2 regions of the Blautia sp. HCN-20427 genome follow, and region 1 is predicted to be linked to the other one. Evidence: predicted binding sites of a transcription regulator. Region 1 holds the regulator's gene; the other holds the start of a gene.
What was found. The regulator Rex, encoded in region 1, represses fermentation and respiration genes when NADH is low (regulators of the CRP and FNR family bind a similar motif). The targets are predictions, from matches to a motif close to ATTGTTAANTANTTAACAAT.
Positions count from the first base shown of each region.

Region 1 (7,536 bases):
AATACGCCGCTTGAGGCCATGGTTTTTGAGTATGCCCAGTTAAAAGGTACTTTAGACGGCATGGACACCACCGTCATTACCGAACTGGCTGAATATTACGAAAAGGAATTGGGATACCACATTCCGCCTCAGACACCTTTTGTAGGTTCTTCCTTTAATGTGACGAGAGCCGGAATTCATGCAGATGGCCTCTTGAAAAATGAAGAGATTTATAATATCTTTGATACAGAGAAATTTTTAAAGAAAGCACCTCAGGTAGCTGTTTCCAATACTTCCGGCCTGGCTGGCATTGCCCACTGGATAAACAACCATTTCCACCTGACCGGAGAAAAGCAGATTGACAAAAACAGTGAACTGGCTGTGATGGTAAAGGCCTGGGTGGATAAACAATATGAAGAAGGAAGAGTCACAGTTCTTACAGACGAAGAACTTCTGGCAGTGATCGCCGAAAGCTGCAACTGTCTGCAGATGGAACTGTGATAAGAAGGTGTAAAGCAATATGGCAGCAATATCTTTAAGAGGAAAAGTATTTGACAAAATCCGGGAGGATATTTTAAAAGGCAGGTATAAAAAGGGCGACGAGCTGGTGGAATGTACCATTGGAAAGGAACTGGGGGTCAGCCGTACGCCTGTCCGGGAGGCTATCCGCCAGCTGGAACTGGAAGGACTGGTACAGCTGATACCAAATAAAGGAGCCTTTGTCACCGGAATTTCCTCAAAAGACGTTATGGATATGTATCAAATCCGGGCAAAGCTGGAAGGACTGTGTGCAGCCATGGCGGCAGAGAACATTACCAAAGAACAGTTGGAAGAAATGGAAGAGGCGGTATATCTATCAGATTTCCACGCAGACAAGGGCAATTACGAACAGGTCTGCCAGCAGGACGGCAGGTTTCATCAGCTTTTATATCAGGCATCAGGAAGCCGGATTCTGGCGCATACCCTTTCCGATTTTCACGAATATCTGCAGAGAGTCCGAATGGCTTCTGTGAAGTTCCGTATGCGCGCCCGCCCTTCAAACAGCGAACACAAAACCATTTTAGAAGCCATTCGGACAAAAGATACAAAAAGGGCCGAGGAGGCTGCTTATCTGCATATCCGCAACACCATGGAAAACCTGAAGAATTTTGATATGGAAAAAGTTTTAAGGGAAGAAATCAAATAAGAGAAAAGGAGCGTAACCACTATGGGAAAAATAGCAATGACCACACCTTTGGTAGAAATGGATGGAGATGAAATGACCCGAATCCTCTGGAAAATCATCAAAGAGGAATTACTGGAGCCTTTTGTGGATTTGAAAACCGAGTATTATGACTTGGGCCTTACATACCGCAATGAAACCAATGACGCGGTAACAGTAGACGCAGCAAACGCAGTGAAAAAATACAAGGTTGGGGTAAAATGCGCGACGATTACCCCTAATGCAGCCCGTATGGAAGAATATCACTTAAAAGAAATGTACAAAAGTCCCAACGGAACCATTCGTTCTATGCTGGACGGCACTGTGTTCCGCGCGCCCATCGTTGTAAAAGGCATTGAACCCTGTGTGAAAAACTGGAAGAAGCCTATTACCCTGGCCAGACATGCCTATGGGGATGTGTACAAGAATACAGAAATGCGGATACCGGGCCCCGGCAAGGCAGAACTGGTCTTTACTGCTCAGGACGGCACCGAAACCCGGCAGATGATTCACGAATTTAAGGGCGCAGGTGTGCTGCAGGGTATGCACAATCTGGACGAGTCTATCGAAAGTTTTGCCAGAAGTTGTTTCTCTTATGCCCTGGATACTCAGCAGGATTTGTGGTTTGCCACTAAGGATACCATTTCCAAACAGTATGACCACACCTTTAAAGATATTTTCCAGGAAATCTATGATACTGAATATAAAGAAGCCTTTGAAAAAACAGGACTGACTTATTTCTATACCCTCATAGACGACGCAGTAGCCAGAGTGATGAAAGCAGAAGGCGGTTTTATCTGGGCCTGCAAAAATTATGACGGAGATGTTATGAGTGACATGGTTTCCTCTGCCTTTGGTTCTCTGGCTATGATGACTTCTGTGCTGGTATCGCCCAAGGGATATTTTGAATATGAGGCAGCGCACGGCACAGTACAGCGCCATTATTACAGACACTTAAAAGGGGAAGAAACCTCTACCAACTCGGTGGCAACGATTTTTGCCTGGAGCGGAGCTCTTAGAAAAAGAGGAGAACTGGATGACAACACGAAACTGCAGCATTTTGCAGACAAACTGGAAGCAGCTACAGTAAACGTCATTGAAAGCGGAAGAATGACCAAAGATTTGGCGCTGATTACCAGTATTCCTGCCCCTACGGTTTTGAACAGCCGGGACTTTATCTGTGAAATCCGAAAAGAGCTGGAAGCTGCACTTTAAATCTGCCTCTTTACGAAAAATTTTGAAAAATGGGAAGAGCCGCTTATTCAGCCAGCTCTTCCCATTTTTCATACAGCTTTTCCAGTTTTTCGGCAATTTCTGCCTTTTCTTTGGAAAGGCGGACACATTCTGCCACATTAGTGGCCACCTCCGGATTTGCCATTTCCTCATCAATTTCACTGTCTCTTTGCTCCAGTTCTTCAATGGCCTTTTCCGTTTTCTTTAAATCATTTTCCCGTTTCCGAAGACGGGCCTGCTCCTCTTTTTGCTGCTTCCAATCCATTTTCGTGGCAGATACGGTTTCTGTGTAAACTTCTTCCCGGACTTCGGGGGCATAGATGTCAGTCAGTTCTTCCTTTTTTTCCAGATAATAATCGTAATTGCCGATATAGTTTACCAGTTTGTGATTGGTCAAGTCCAGAATCCTGGTGGCTGTTTTATTGATAAAATAACGGTCATGGGACACATAGAGCACGGTACCTTCATAGTTATTTAAGGCTTCCTCCAGGATTTCTTTGGAAGTAATATCCAGATGGTTGGTAGGCTCATCCAGAATCAGGAAGTTGGCCTGGGAAAGCATAAGTTTGGCTAAAGACACACGCCCCCGTTCCCCGCCGCTTAAAGCAGAAATCGGCTTAAACACATCATCTCCGGTAAAGAGAAAGGCGGCCAGCAGGTTGCGGATTTCCGTATTCGTCAGCTTTGGATAATCATCGGAAATTTCCTCAAAAATGGTTTTCTCCATGTGGAGTACATGGTGTTCCTGGTCGTAGTATCCGATATGTACTTTGCTGCCCAGGCGGAAGCTGCCGTTGTCCGCAGGAATCACCTGATTTAAAATTTTTAAAATCGTGGTTTTTCCCGTCCCGTTGCTTCCGATAATAGCCACCCGCTCACCCCGCTTAATCTGAAAGTTTAAATCCTCAAAAAGCGGGAGAGAGGGAAAGGACTTGGTAAGGTGTTCTACAGTCAGCACATCGTTGCCGCTTATCACCCGAGGCTTTAAAGTAATCCGCATGGAATCGTCCACTTCCACAGGCTTTTCCAATACTTCTATTTTATCCAGCATTTTTTCCCGGCTTTCTGCCCGCCGTATGGATTTTTCCCGGTTAAAAGACTTTAATTTGGCAATGACGGCTTCCTGGTGTTTGATTTCCTGCTGCTGGTTTAAGTAAGCCTGATACGCGGCTCTTCGAAGCATAGCCTTTTTTTCACTGTAGGCGCTGTAGTTTCCTGTAAAAGACGTAACTTTTGTATTGTCAATTTCCACAATTTTCGTGGCGACCTTATCCAGGAAATAGCGGTCATGGGATACAATAAAGACAGCCCCCGGATAGTTCAAAAGATAGGTTTCCAGCCACGCAATGGAATCCATGTCCAAATGGTTGGTAGGCTCGTCCAGAAGGATGATATCCGGCTTGGATAAAAGAAGACGGCCAAGGGCCACACGGGTTTTCTGTCCCCCGGAAAGTGTGGAAATCATTTTGCCGAAATCTTCCTCTGCAAAGCCAAGTCCCTTTAAGACTCCGGTCAGTTCACTTTTGTAGGCATACCCGTTTTCCAGTTCAAACTCATGGGTCAGACGGGAATAGGCCTCCATAATCTTGTTCAATTCTTCTCCCTGGGTGTATTTCATCTCTTTCTCCAGCTGACGCATACGCACCTCCATATCCAGAATGTGCTGCTTTACCTGCAAAAGAGCGTCATAAATAGACAAGTCGCTGGTCAGCTCCTGGTGCTGAGCCAGATAGCCCATGGTTTTCCCTTTGGCTAAAATAACCTGCCCGCTGTCCGGGGGAAGTTCCCCCACAATGATTTTAAAAAGCGTGGATTTTCCTGCCCCGTTAATGCCCACCAAAGCGGCTTTTTCCCGCTCTTCAATATGGAAGCTGGCGTCTGCCAGCAGGGTAACGCCATCAAAAGATTTTTCTATATTCTGACATGCAAGTATCATGATAATTATCTCCTTTAAACTCCGTACAGCTACGAAAGCTGTCCTATTTATTATATCGAAAAATACAGGTTTGACAACAGAGAAACGAAAATTAATTGACTTTAATTTAACAATACACTATAATGGAGCGTAGAAATATGTATTTTGAATACAGGAGGGTTGTTATGGAGGGAAAATCCATTTCAAAGGCAGTAATTAAAAGACTACCCCGATATTACAGATACTTAGGTGAGCTTATAGAAGAAGGCGTAGAACGAATATCCTCCAATGAGTTAAGCGAAAAGATGCGGGTAACCGCGTCTCAGATTCGTCAGGATTTGAATAATTTCGGCGGCTTCGGGCAACAGGGCTATGGATATAATGTTCCCTATTTATATGATGAAATCGGAAAAATTTTGGGACTGGACAAGACGTACCACATGATTATCATTGGTGCCGGTAATCTTGGACAGGCACTTGCCAACTATGTAAAATTTGAAAAAAGAGGCTTTAAAATTGTAGGTATCTTTGATGTGAATCCGGTACTGAAAGGAATTTCCATCAGAGGAAATGAAATCCGTATGATGGACGAGCTTCCAGAGTTTTTAAAAGAGCAGAATGTGGATATAGCCACGCTGACCCTGCCGAAAAACAACGCGGCAGAGACAGCTGATTTACTGGTAAAAAACGGAATTCGGGCTATCTGGAATTTTGCACATCTGGATTTGGATGTACCAGAGGATGTTATCGTAGAAAATGTACATCTTTCCGAAAGTTTAATGCGTCTGTCTTATAATCTGAATTGTTATGAAAACGAACATCCAAAAAAATAACAACGTAAAAAGCTGCTGTAAAATGTAAAAGAGATTTTGCGGCAGCCTTTTCGCTTTACGCAAGGAAAAAGGACGGGTGAAACATGGAGGAGATTGTAACCGGAAAGCAGATGAAGGAACTGGATGCCTACACCATAGAAACCATGGGAGTACCTTCTCTGGTACTTATGGAGCGGGCGGGACTGCAGGTCTTTGAGAGTATGAAAAAAGAGGGGCTTCCCCTTTCAAAAGTGCTGGTGCTGTGCGGTTCCGGAAATAACGGGGCGGACGGTGTGGTCATTGCCCGGCTTTTGTTTCTGGCAGGATATCAGGTACATGTCTGTATTTTGGGAAATCCGGAACATTTTACAAAAGAAATGAAAACGCAGATAGAAATTGGCAGAAATTATGGAATTTCCTTTGTCAAGACTTTCTGTGTACATGAATATACTACTATCGTGGATGCTCTTTTGGGTGTAGGGCTTTCCAGGGAAGTTTCGGGTCTTTACCGGGAAACCATAGAAAAACTACAGGATTTTTCAGGGAAAATCGCAGCCGTGGACATCCCTTCCGGTATTGACGCAGATACAGGAGCGGTATGGGGCTGTGCCGTCAGGGCAGACCTTACCGTTACCTTTGCCTATAAGAAAGCAGGGCTCTGCCTGTATCCCGGTGCAGCCTATGCCGGAAAACTGCTTACGGCAGATGTGGGCATTTACCGCAAAGACAAAAGGTCTCCAGAGCTTTTTGCCTGTACGGACAGGGAACTTAAAAAACTCACCAGAAAACCGGACGGCAATAAGGGCAGCTTCGGCAAGGTCTTTCTGGCCGCAGGCAGCCGGGAAATTTTCGGCGCAGCGTATCTTAGCGGACAGGCTGCTCTGCGAAGCGGCGCAGGTATGCTGAAACTCTGTACGCCAAAAGAAAACAGGGGGTTGTTTACTTGCTTCCCTGAAGCCATGCTGGCACTTTATGAGGACGCTGCGGATATGGAAAACCTGGTGAGAGAAAACCTATGCTGGGCTGATGTGGCCGGCATTGGTCCCGGTCTTGGTACTTCTCCTCAGGCGGAAAGACTTTTAGAGACTCTTTTGAAATACGCAGACAAACCGCTGGTTATTGACGCAGATGGCCTGAATCTGCTAAAGGGTAAGGAAAAGCTTTTAAAAAGCTGTAAAGCTCCGGTGATACTGACCCCTCATCTGGGAGAATTTGCCCGCATGACGGGAATCTCTGTAAAAGAATGGAAGAAAAATCCTCTGACGATTACCAAAGAAACGGCAAAGAAACTGGGTGTCCTGCTGGTGTGCAAAGATGCCAGAACGATTATCAGCCGGGGAACAGAGGAAACCTGTATCAATCTGTGCGGCAATGACGGTATGGCGACAGCCGGAAGCGGAGATGTGCTCACCGGACTGATTCTGGGGCTTCTGGCTCAGGGACTTTCTCCATGGGAGGCAGCCTGCACAGGTGTTTATCTCCATGGAAAGGCAGGAGATTTGGCAGCAGAGAAAAAGGGCAGAGCCGCTATGCTGGCGGGTGATATTTTAGAAGCTGCAGGAGAGATTCTGAAGGAACTTTAACAGGAAAGAAGGACAATTATGAAGATACAGAAAAGAATCCAGGCAAACATCAACCTGGACGCCATTGCATATAATCTGGAAAACATAAAGAAAAACCTGCAAAAAGACACACAGATTATAGCTGTGCTGAAAGCGGATGGCTATGGGCACGGTGCCATACCCCTGGCAAAAGAAATCGAATCTTATCCCTATATCTGGGGAATTGCGGTTGCGACTGTGGACGAGGGTATGGAGCTGCGCCGGGCAGGGATTCAAAAGCCCATTCTTATTTTAGGCTATACTTACGAAGAAGATTACGACCGGATTGTACAGGAGGACTTCCGTCCCACAGTATTTAAGCTGTCTATGGCCGAAAAACTGTCACAGGCTGCAAAAAAAGCCGGAAAAACTTTGAAAATACATATTAAAATTGATACCGGCATGACTCGTATCGGGTATCGCAGTCCGCAGGAGGACATTCCGGAGATTGTAAAGATTTCCAAACTTCCCGGACTTGAAGCAGAGGGAATTTTTACTCATTTTGCCAGGGCAGATGAAAACGACGTTTCTCCGGCAGCCCGCCAGTTGGAAAAGTTTCTGGCATTTCTGACAGGACTTGAAAAGGCCGGAGTCACGTTTCCTCTGCGCCACTGTTCCAACAGTGCAGGCATTATCCGGATGCCGGACGCAAATCTGGACGCGGTCCGGGCCGGAGTCATCCTCTATGGCCTGTATCCTTCTGAGGAAGTAGAGAAAGAGCCGGTGCCTTTAAAAGCGGTCATGGAGTTAAAAAGCCATATTGCATACATAAAAACCGTAGAACCGGGAGTAGAA
Region 1 covers NZ_JBBKBX010000023.1:45,577-53,112, forward strand. The annotation lists gene WKT17_RS13215 (2-isopropylmalate synthase) at 1-480, shown strand, start outside; gene WKT17_RS13220 (GntR family transcriptional regulator) at 500-1,165, shown strand; gene WKT17_RS13225 (NADP-dependent isocitrate dehydrogenase) at 1,187-2,395, shown strand; gene abc-f (ribosomal protection-like ABC-F family protein) at 2,439-4,349, opposite strand; gene WKT17_RS13235 (redox-sensing transcriptional repressor Rex) at 4,514-5,161, shown strand; gene WKT17_RS13240 (NAD(P)H-hydrate dehydratase) at 5,245-6,723, shown strand; gene alr (alanine racemase) at 6,742-7,536, shown strand, end outside.

Region 2 (7,536 bases), on a different contig from region 1:
TGCAGAGCCAAAGACTTCTCCGCACAGGCGGCTTAACACTCCGGTTCCTGCCATAGACATGGTAATCACCGGGCGGTCTGCATACACGCTTGTCATTTCTTCCGTGGCTGCAAGAAGTGTCAATACATCCTTTTTATTCTGCGGCATAACTGCAATCTTCGGAATATCCGCTCCCAATTCCTGCATTTTGCACAGACGTTTTAACAACTCTTCCTTATCCGGCGTCTTATGGAAATCATGGTTTGAAACAATGACCTTGGCACCGCATTGGTGCGCTGTTTTTACAATCTGTCTGACCTCCTCATCTCCGGTAAAGAGCTCTGCATCCACCAAATCCACACTTCCGCTTTCTGCCATCTCCTGATTCAAACGGACATACGCTTCGGTTTCCATGGCTTTTTCCCCGCCCTCTTTTGATGTTCTAAATGTAAAAAGAAGGGGCAGGTCACCCAGCGTCTGCCTAAGTAATCCGGCTGTCTCCCTGGTCTTTTCCAAATGGAATACCTCCTCATACCAGTCTGCGCGCCATTCTGCCACATCTGCTCCGATTTCCCGGATACGGGCTCCGGCTGCAAGGATTTCTTCTCTTGTGACGCCCACAATGGGAACACAGATTTTCGGGATTCCCTCTCCGATTTTTACATTTCTGACTACTACTGGATTCATCTTATATCCTCCTCGTTTTCTGCTTGCTTCTCTTATTCATACTTAATATCCAAAATTTCCTTCATATACTCTATCGGCATAGGCTGTCCGGTCCACAGTTCAAAGGCCGCTGACCCCTGGAACAACATCATACCAAGACCATTCATCGTCTTACAGCCGGCTTCTTTTGCCATTTTAAGAAGAGCGGTTTCTCTTGGGAAGTATACAATATCTATGACAATTAAATCCGGACGGAAAAAGGATTTGTCCGGAATATAGGTCTGCCCCTCTAAGGGTTTCATTCCTACTCCCGTGGCATTGGTAAACAGATAACTGTCTTCCATCTCTTCTTTTAACTTATCCAAATCAGCCAGGTCATATAAAGCAGCTTTACATTCTGTATTTTCATTAATCTTCTTTACCGTTTCAACTGCATTGTCCCAGAATTTATCTCTTGCATTGAAAATAGATATCTCTTTTACTCCGTCCAGCGCTGCCTGTACCTGAATGGCTGTGGCTGCTCCTCCGGCGCCGACAATGGTCATTTTCTTTCCAATTACATCAATGTGATTATCCTTTAACGCCGCCATATATCCGATACCATCCGTAATATGTCCGGTCAACACTCCGTTGTCATTGACAATCGTGTTTACTGCTTTACACATTTCTGCTGCCGGAGAAGGCTTGTCCAGATACTTATGTACCACTGTCTTATTAGGCATGGACACATTTGAGCCTCTCATTTTCAATGCGCGAAGTCCCTTGACCGCATCCTCCAGAGAGTCGTTATCCACTTCAAATGCAATATATGCATAATCAAGTCCCAGATTGGCAAATGCTTCGTTGTGCATGGCCGGGGAACTGGAATGTCTGATAGGATATGCCATCAGTCCGATTAATTCTGTGTGACCTGTAATTCTTTCTGCCATGTTTATTTTCCTCCATTCATAACGGTATCTGTCTGTACCTTTTGACTTTGTTAATTACTAAACAACTTAGCTGCTCTTAATTATAATCCAGTCCGCCGGATAGTTCTAATACATCTTTTTACCTTTTTCGATACCTTTATGCTATTAATTGTGTTATAATGTCTGACAGGAGGAATTTGATATGACATTAAATCAGTTATTATATTTCCGGACAGTTGCCGCACATCAGCATTTCCGGCAGGCTGCCGCAGAACTTAATATTTCCCAGCCTTCCCTAAGCCGCTCTATTGCTTCCCTGGAAGAGGAGCTGAACATCATTCTTTTTGAACGGCAGGGACGCAATGTGCGGCTTACCAAATACGGGCGAATCTTTCTGGAACACGCAGAGCGGATTCTGCAGGAGACGGAGACTGCCCTCTTTCGTATGCACCAGCTTGCCCAGGATGAGGGACACGTTGATATTGCATATGTCTTTCCCCTGGCGAACCGCTATATCCCTCATACTGTAAGGCGTTTTTTAAGCCAGGAACGCTATAAGAACATTACCTTCAGCTTCCATCAGCTCCACACACCCCAACTGATTGAAGGACTGAAAAAGGAGCTCTTTGACCTTGTGTTCTGTTCCTATATGGAAAACGAACCAAATATTAAGTTTATTCCTATTATCCACCAGAATATGACCGTCATCACGCCCAAGGGACATCCGCTGTGCGCCAAAGACGCGGTTTCCCTGTCTGAACTTAGCGCCTATCCGCTGATTGGGTATGACAAAAGCTCCGGTCTGGGAAAATATACGCGGCAGATATTTTCTTCCCACGGAATCACCCCGAATTTCATCTGCGAGTCCCCTGATGAAAACGCCATCTCTGCCCTTGTGGAGGAAGATTTCGGCATAGCCCTGGTGGCAGATACGGAGGCCATCCGCAAACGCAATATCCGGATTCTGCCGCTTCGTGACATACATCTGGTTCATACCGTTTATCTGGCCTATCTAAAAGACCATTATATGATTCCGGCGGTCCGGAATTTTCTCCAGTTTATCATAAAGGACGGGACACATCTGTAATTGGTGTCCCTGCCGGAGGTTTTCTGGTACAACGAATCTTAAACTAGTATTTTCCATATAAGGCTTTTACATATTCTGCGAATTTTTCTACAATGGGAGTCTGATAATTCTCCTTGGACAGCGCCATATAGATGTAACGCTGATACCGGGGCGAGCGCAGCTTCAGCACTTCCACATTCATATTTTTAAGAAGGGGAATATCCGGCATGACCGCAATACCGAAATTCTGTGCTACAAGCCCGGCCATTGCACCGTCTTCCTCTATTTCATAAGCAATCTGGGGTCTGATTTTCGCCATTTCAAAGAGCCTGTCCACCACCGGCCGAAGGCCGCTTCCCTGTGTAAAATAAATCTGCGGATAAAGGGCAGCCTCTTCCAAATCCACTTCCCCTCTTCCGGACAGAGGATGTTGTTTCGGTATGACTACAACCAGATTCTGTGTTCCTACTGGTGTAAAGCTGACTTCCGGTTCATTCTCCATCATGGAACAGAAGGCAATATCATACTTTTCATCCTTCAGCCCCTGGATAAGTTCTGACGTATTCCCCACGGTAAAATGAAACTCTGTTTCCAGTTCTTCATGACTTCGCAGAAAATCCCCCACCAGACGAGGCACAAATTCACTGCCCAGTGTATAGATATATGCCAAATCAATGACCCCTTTGGTCTGTCCCGCCATCCCCTTTGTCTTAGAGACTCCCAGTTCCAGTACATTCATGGATTCCTCCACATACCCCAGGAAAAATCTCCCATACTTTGTCAGTACCACATTTCTTCCCTGCTTGCGGAACAACTTTACACCCAGTTCTTCCTCCAGTCCGGCAATTGCATGACTCAGCGTTGGCTGAGAAATTCCAATCTCTTCTGCCGCTTTTGTGTAATGCTCCAAACGTGCCAGTGCCACAAAATAATTTAACTGATGCAGCTTCATACAACTCACTCCCTTCTCACCTTTTTATACAGAATACCATAACTAATAGTTAATTTCTATAGATATTAATAAAAATATGCATTTGTTTTATGGTTTATTTTTCCCTATAATACGGTCAGAACATAGATTGTTAATCAAATATCAAATCCAGAAAACAGGAGGAGTTCCTTATGAAAAGCATGTACAAACACATCTTTGAACCACTGACCATCCGCCGCATGACGATGAAAAACAGAATTATGATGACACCCATGGGTACAAACTACGGTGAACAAAGCGGCGAGATGAGCTTTCTTCATATTAATTATTACGAGCAGCGCGCCAGAGGCGGCACCGGTTTAATTATGGTAGAAAATGCAAACGTAGATTACCCGCTGGGTTCCAACGGAACCACCCAGCTCCGCATTGACCATGACAATTATCTTCCGCGTCTGTTCAAATTAACAGAAACTGTCCACAAACACGGCGCCTGTATCGGTATTCAGATTAACCATGCCGGGGCTTCGGCTCAGTCTGCCCGTACCCAGATGCAGCCGGTCTCTGCCTCTGACATTCCTTCCAAAGCCGGAGGTGAAATTCCGCGCCCGTTAGAGAAAGAAGAAATTCTTCAGATTGTAAAAAAATACGGACAAGCGGCAAAACGGGCTCAGGCTGCCGGATTTGATACTGTAGAAATTCACGCCGGACATTCCTACCTCATCAGCCAGTTTTTATCTCCGCTTACCAACCACCGGACAGACGAATTCGGCGGAAGCGCTGAAAATCGCGCCCGCTTTGCCCGTATGGTTCTGGAGGAAGTCCGCGCACAGGTTGGGCCGCATTTCCCCATCTTCGTGCGAATCAGCGCCGATGAATTTCTGGAAGGCGGCAACACTCTGGAGGATACTCTGGATTACCTTCAATATTTCCAGGAAGAAGCCGACGTTATCGACGTATCTGCGGGACTGAACAGTTCTATTCAGTATCAGATTGACGCCAACTATCTGCCGGACGGCTGGCGCTCTTACATGGCAAAAGCAGTAAAAGAACGCTACGGAAAACCTTGTGTAACTACGGGAAATATCCGAAATCCCCAGGTTGCGGAAGACATTCTTGCAAAAGGCGACGCGGACATCATCGGTATGGGACGGGGACTGATTGCAGACCCGGACTGGGTAAACAAAGTGGAATTCGGAGATGTCTGTGATATCCGCAAATGTATTTCCTGCAACATCGGGTGCGCCGGAAACCGAATCGGCATTAACCGTCCTATCCGCTGTACTGTAAATCCTGCCGTTCTCCACGGAGAAGTCTACAAAAAACAACGGGTTTCCAAGCCCTGCAATGTCGTTGTAATCGGAGGCGGAACTGCCGGCCTTGAGGCTGCCTGTACAGCCGCCGAAGTGGGATGTACAACCTTCCTCATTGAGAAAAAACCGTATCTTGGCGGATTGGCTGCAGAGATTTCCAAGATTCCGGACAAAAAACGTCTGGCAGATTTCCCCAATTACCTGATCCACCGTGCGCACAAATTAAAAAACCTGTTTGTGTTTACCCAGACTGAAGCTACCACCGAATTTATCAAAAACCTGAAGCCTAACATCCTTGTCAATGCTACAGGCTCTCTCCCGCTGCTTCCTCCCATTGCCGGGCTTCACGACACACTGGGCAAACCCGGAAGCCATGTGTACTCTATTTTTGATATGATTCAGCATGTAGACCAGTATCCGGAGGATATGACCGGAAAGAAAGTCTGCGTCATCGGCGGCGGTGCCGTAGGACTGGACGTGGTGGAGTTCTTTGCTCCGCGGGGCGCAGAAGTCTCTATCGTAGAAATGCTCCCTGCAATCGGAAACGGAATTGACCCCATATCCAAGGTCGGCACCTTTGCCCTGATGGATAAATACCATGTCCGCCAAATGCCTAACACCGCATTGAAAGAAGTCCGGGACGATTCTTTCCTGGTGGAAACCCCGGAAGGCAAAGAAACTTTAAACTTTGATTACGGATTTGTCTGCCTCGGAATGAAAGCCAACACACCGGTTCTGGCTGAGCTCCAGAACGCCTTTGGTGACGAAATTGAAGTTATCAACATTGGTGACAGTGTCCGGGCGAGACGTATCATTGAAGGTACAGACGAAGGACGCAACATCCTAAACACACTGGAAAAACACGGATATTTATAAAAACACAGAATATGGGTCTGGTACACCTTGCGTCGTGCACCAGACCCATACTTTATTTTTATAAATCCAGTTTCAAATCATTTTCTCCAATCCATCCTTTCTTTCTGAAAGGTATGGCAATGACACAGGTCAGCACTGCGGGCAGTACAAAGCAGATAAGAATCATGCCAATCCAGTCCATGGGGGTAATCGCTGCTTTGGCGCCGCTTGCCATATCCTGTACCCAGCCTGTATACACACCTATCTGTCCCACAAAGCCACAGGTTCCCATACCGGAAGCAACTGCCGCTCCGTTCATTTCCATATGAAACAGGCAGGTGGCCATCGGTCCGGTAATCGCTGAAGCCAAAGTCGGTGGAAGCCAGATTTTCGGATTTCTCACAATATTTCCCATCTGCAGCATGGAGGTTCCGATTCCCTGGGCAAAAAGACCACCCCACCGGTTTTCCTTAAAACTCATCACTGCAAAGCCCACCATCTGGGCACAGCAGCCTGCCACTGCCGCTCCACCGGCCAGACCGGTAAGAGAAAGAGCTGCACAGATTGCCGCGCTGCTGATAGGAAGTGTCAGTGCAATCCCTACTATGACGGAAACCAAAATACCCATAAAAAACGGCTGCAGTTCTGTTGCCCACATAATGGCATTTCCTACGCTGCTGGCTGCGTAGCCGATAGCGGGTGCCCACCAAAGAGACAACAGTACACCCACGGCAATAGATACAAAAGGTGTTACAATAATATCTATTTTTGTCTCCTTGGAAACCAGCTTGCCTGCTTCCGCCGCAAAAATAGTTACAATCAGAACTGCCAGCGGGCCTCCCGCACCGCCCAGCTCATTGGCCGCCATGCCTACGGCTGTCAGCGAAAACAGCACCAGGGGCGGACACTGCAATGCATAGCCTATGGAAATAGCCATAGCTGCACCTGTGGCTCCTTTGGCATAAGTTCCCACGGTTACCAGAATATCAATGCCCAACTGCTCCCCCAGGGTACTGATAATCGTCCCGATAAGCAGAGAGGCAAATAACCCCTGTGCCATGGCGCTTAAAGCGTCAATCCCATATCGCTTGGCAGAAAAAATGATGTTTTTTCTTCTCAAAAATTCTTTCATGAATGGATTCTCCTTCCTTCTGACGTCTTCTTTGTTTTACTGTCTTGTTTACTGTCTTGTCAGTCAGGTTCTATTATCCATATTTTTCCGGAGTTCGTCAAGTAGGAAAATCGTCTCTGTTTGGCGAGGTTTATGGTTATCAGAATTCCTCCGCTTTTCTTCCTTATCTTGAAATATTTGCCTGAAACGGCGTGAATTGCTTTTAGATGTGACTAAATCTACGGAAAAAATTACAGTTCCATTTTTTCCTGAAATTCCTCTACAGATTCAACTTTTGCTGCAAGTCTTGTCCAAAAGGCCAGCGTTTTCATATCGGTTTCTCCGAGAATTTTTTCTTTCAGATTTTCCGGTACTGTCCCGCATTCTTCCAGCATTTCCAACAAAATATCTGTTCTTCCTTCTCTTCGTTCATCTCTCAGCATCTCTTCTAAAACCATAAAACGCTCCTCCATTTCTCTGCTGGATTTTACCCGAGCGATAAATTCCTGAAGCTGTCGGATATAAGAATCATGAAAATCAGTCTGACTGTCTTTTAAATCTGCCTTGACAAATTTCAGAAAAGTAATCAGTTCTTTTGGAACCTCTTCGTCATTTTCCCCACAGGTACTTAAAAATACAATATGACGACAGTCTCCAAACTGTACTTTTTCTTTGCACTTCATTTCAAAGGTGTACCGGTACTGCTTTTC
Region 2 covers NZ_JBBKBX010000031.1:5,386-12,921, forward strand. The annotation lists gene aroD (type I 3-dehydroquinate dehydratase) at 1-666, opposite strand, end outside; gene WKT17_RS14540 (shikimate dehydrogenase) at 699-1,574, opposite strand; gene WKT17_RS14545 (LysR family transcriptional regulator) at 1,756-2,640, shown strand; gene WKT17_RS14550 (LysR family transcriptional regulator) at 2,684-3,571, opposite strand; gene WKT17_RS14555 (oxidoreductase) at 3,742-5,736, shown strand; gene WKT17_RS14560 (PTS transporter subunit IIC) at 5,795-6,847, opposite strand; gene WKT17_RS14565 (Rpn family recombination-promoting nuclease/putative transposase) at 7,078-7,536, opposite strand, start outside.
Region 2: a site for Rex is predicted at 3,698-3,717, ahead of WKT17_RS14555 (oxidoreductase). Genes of this name have one in related genera too.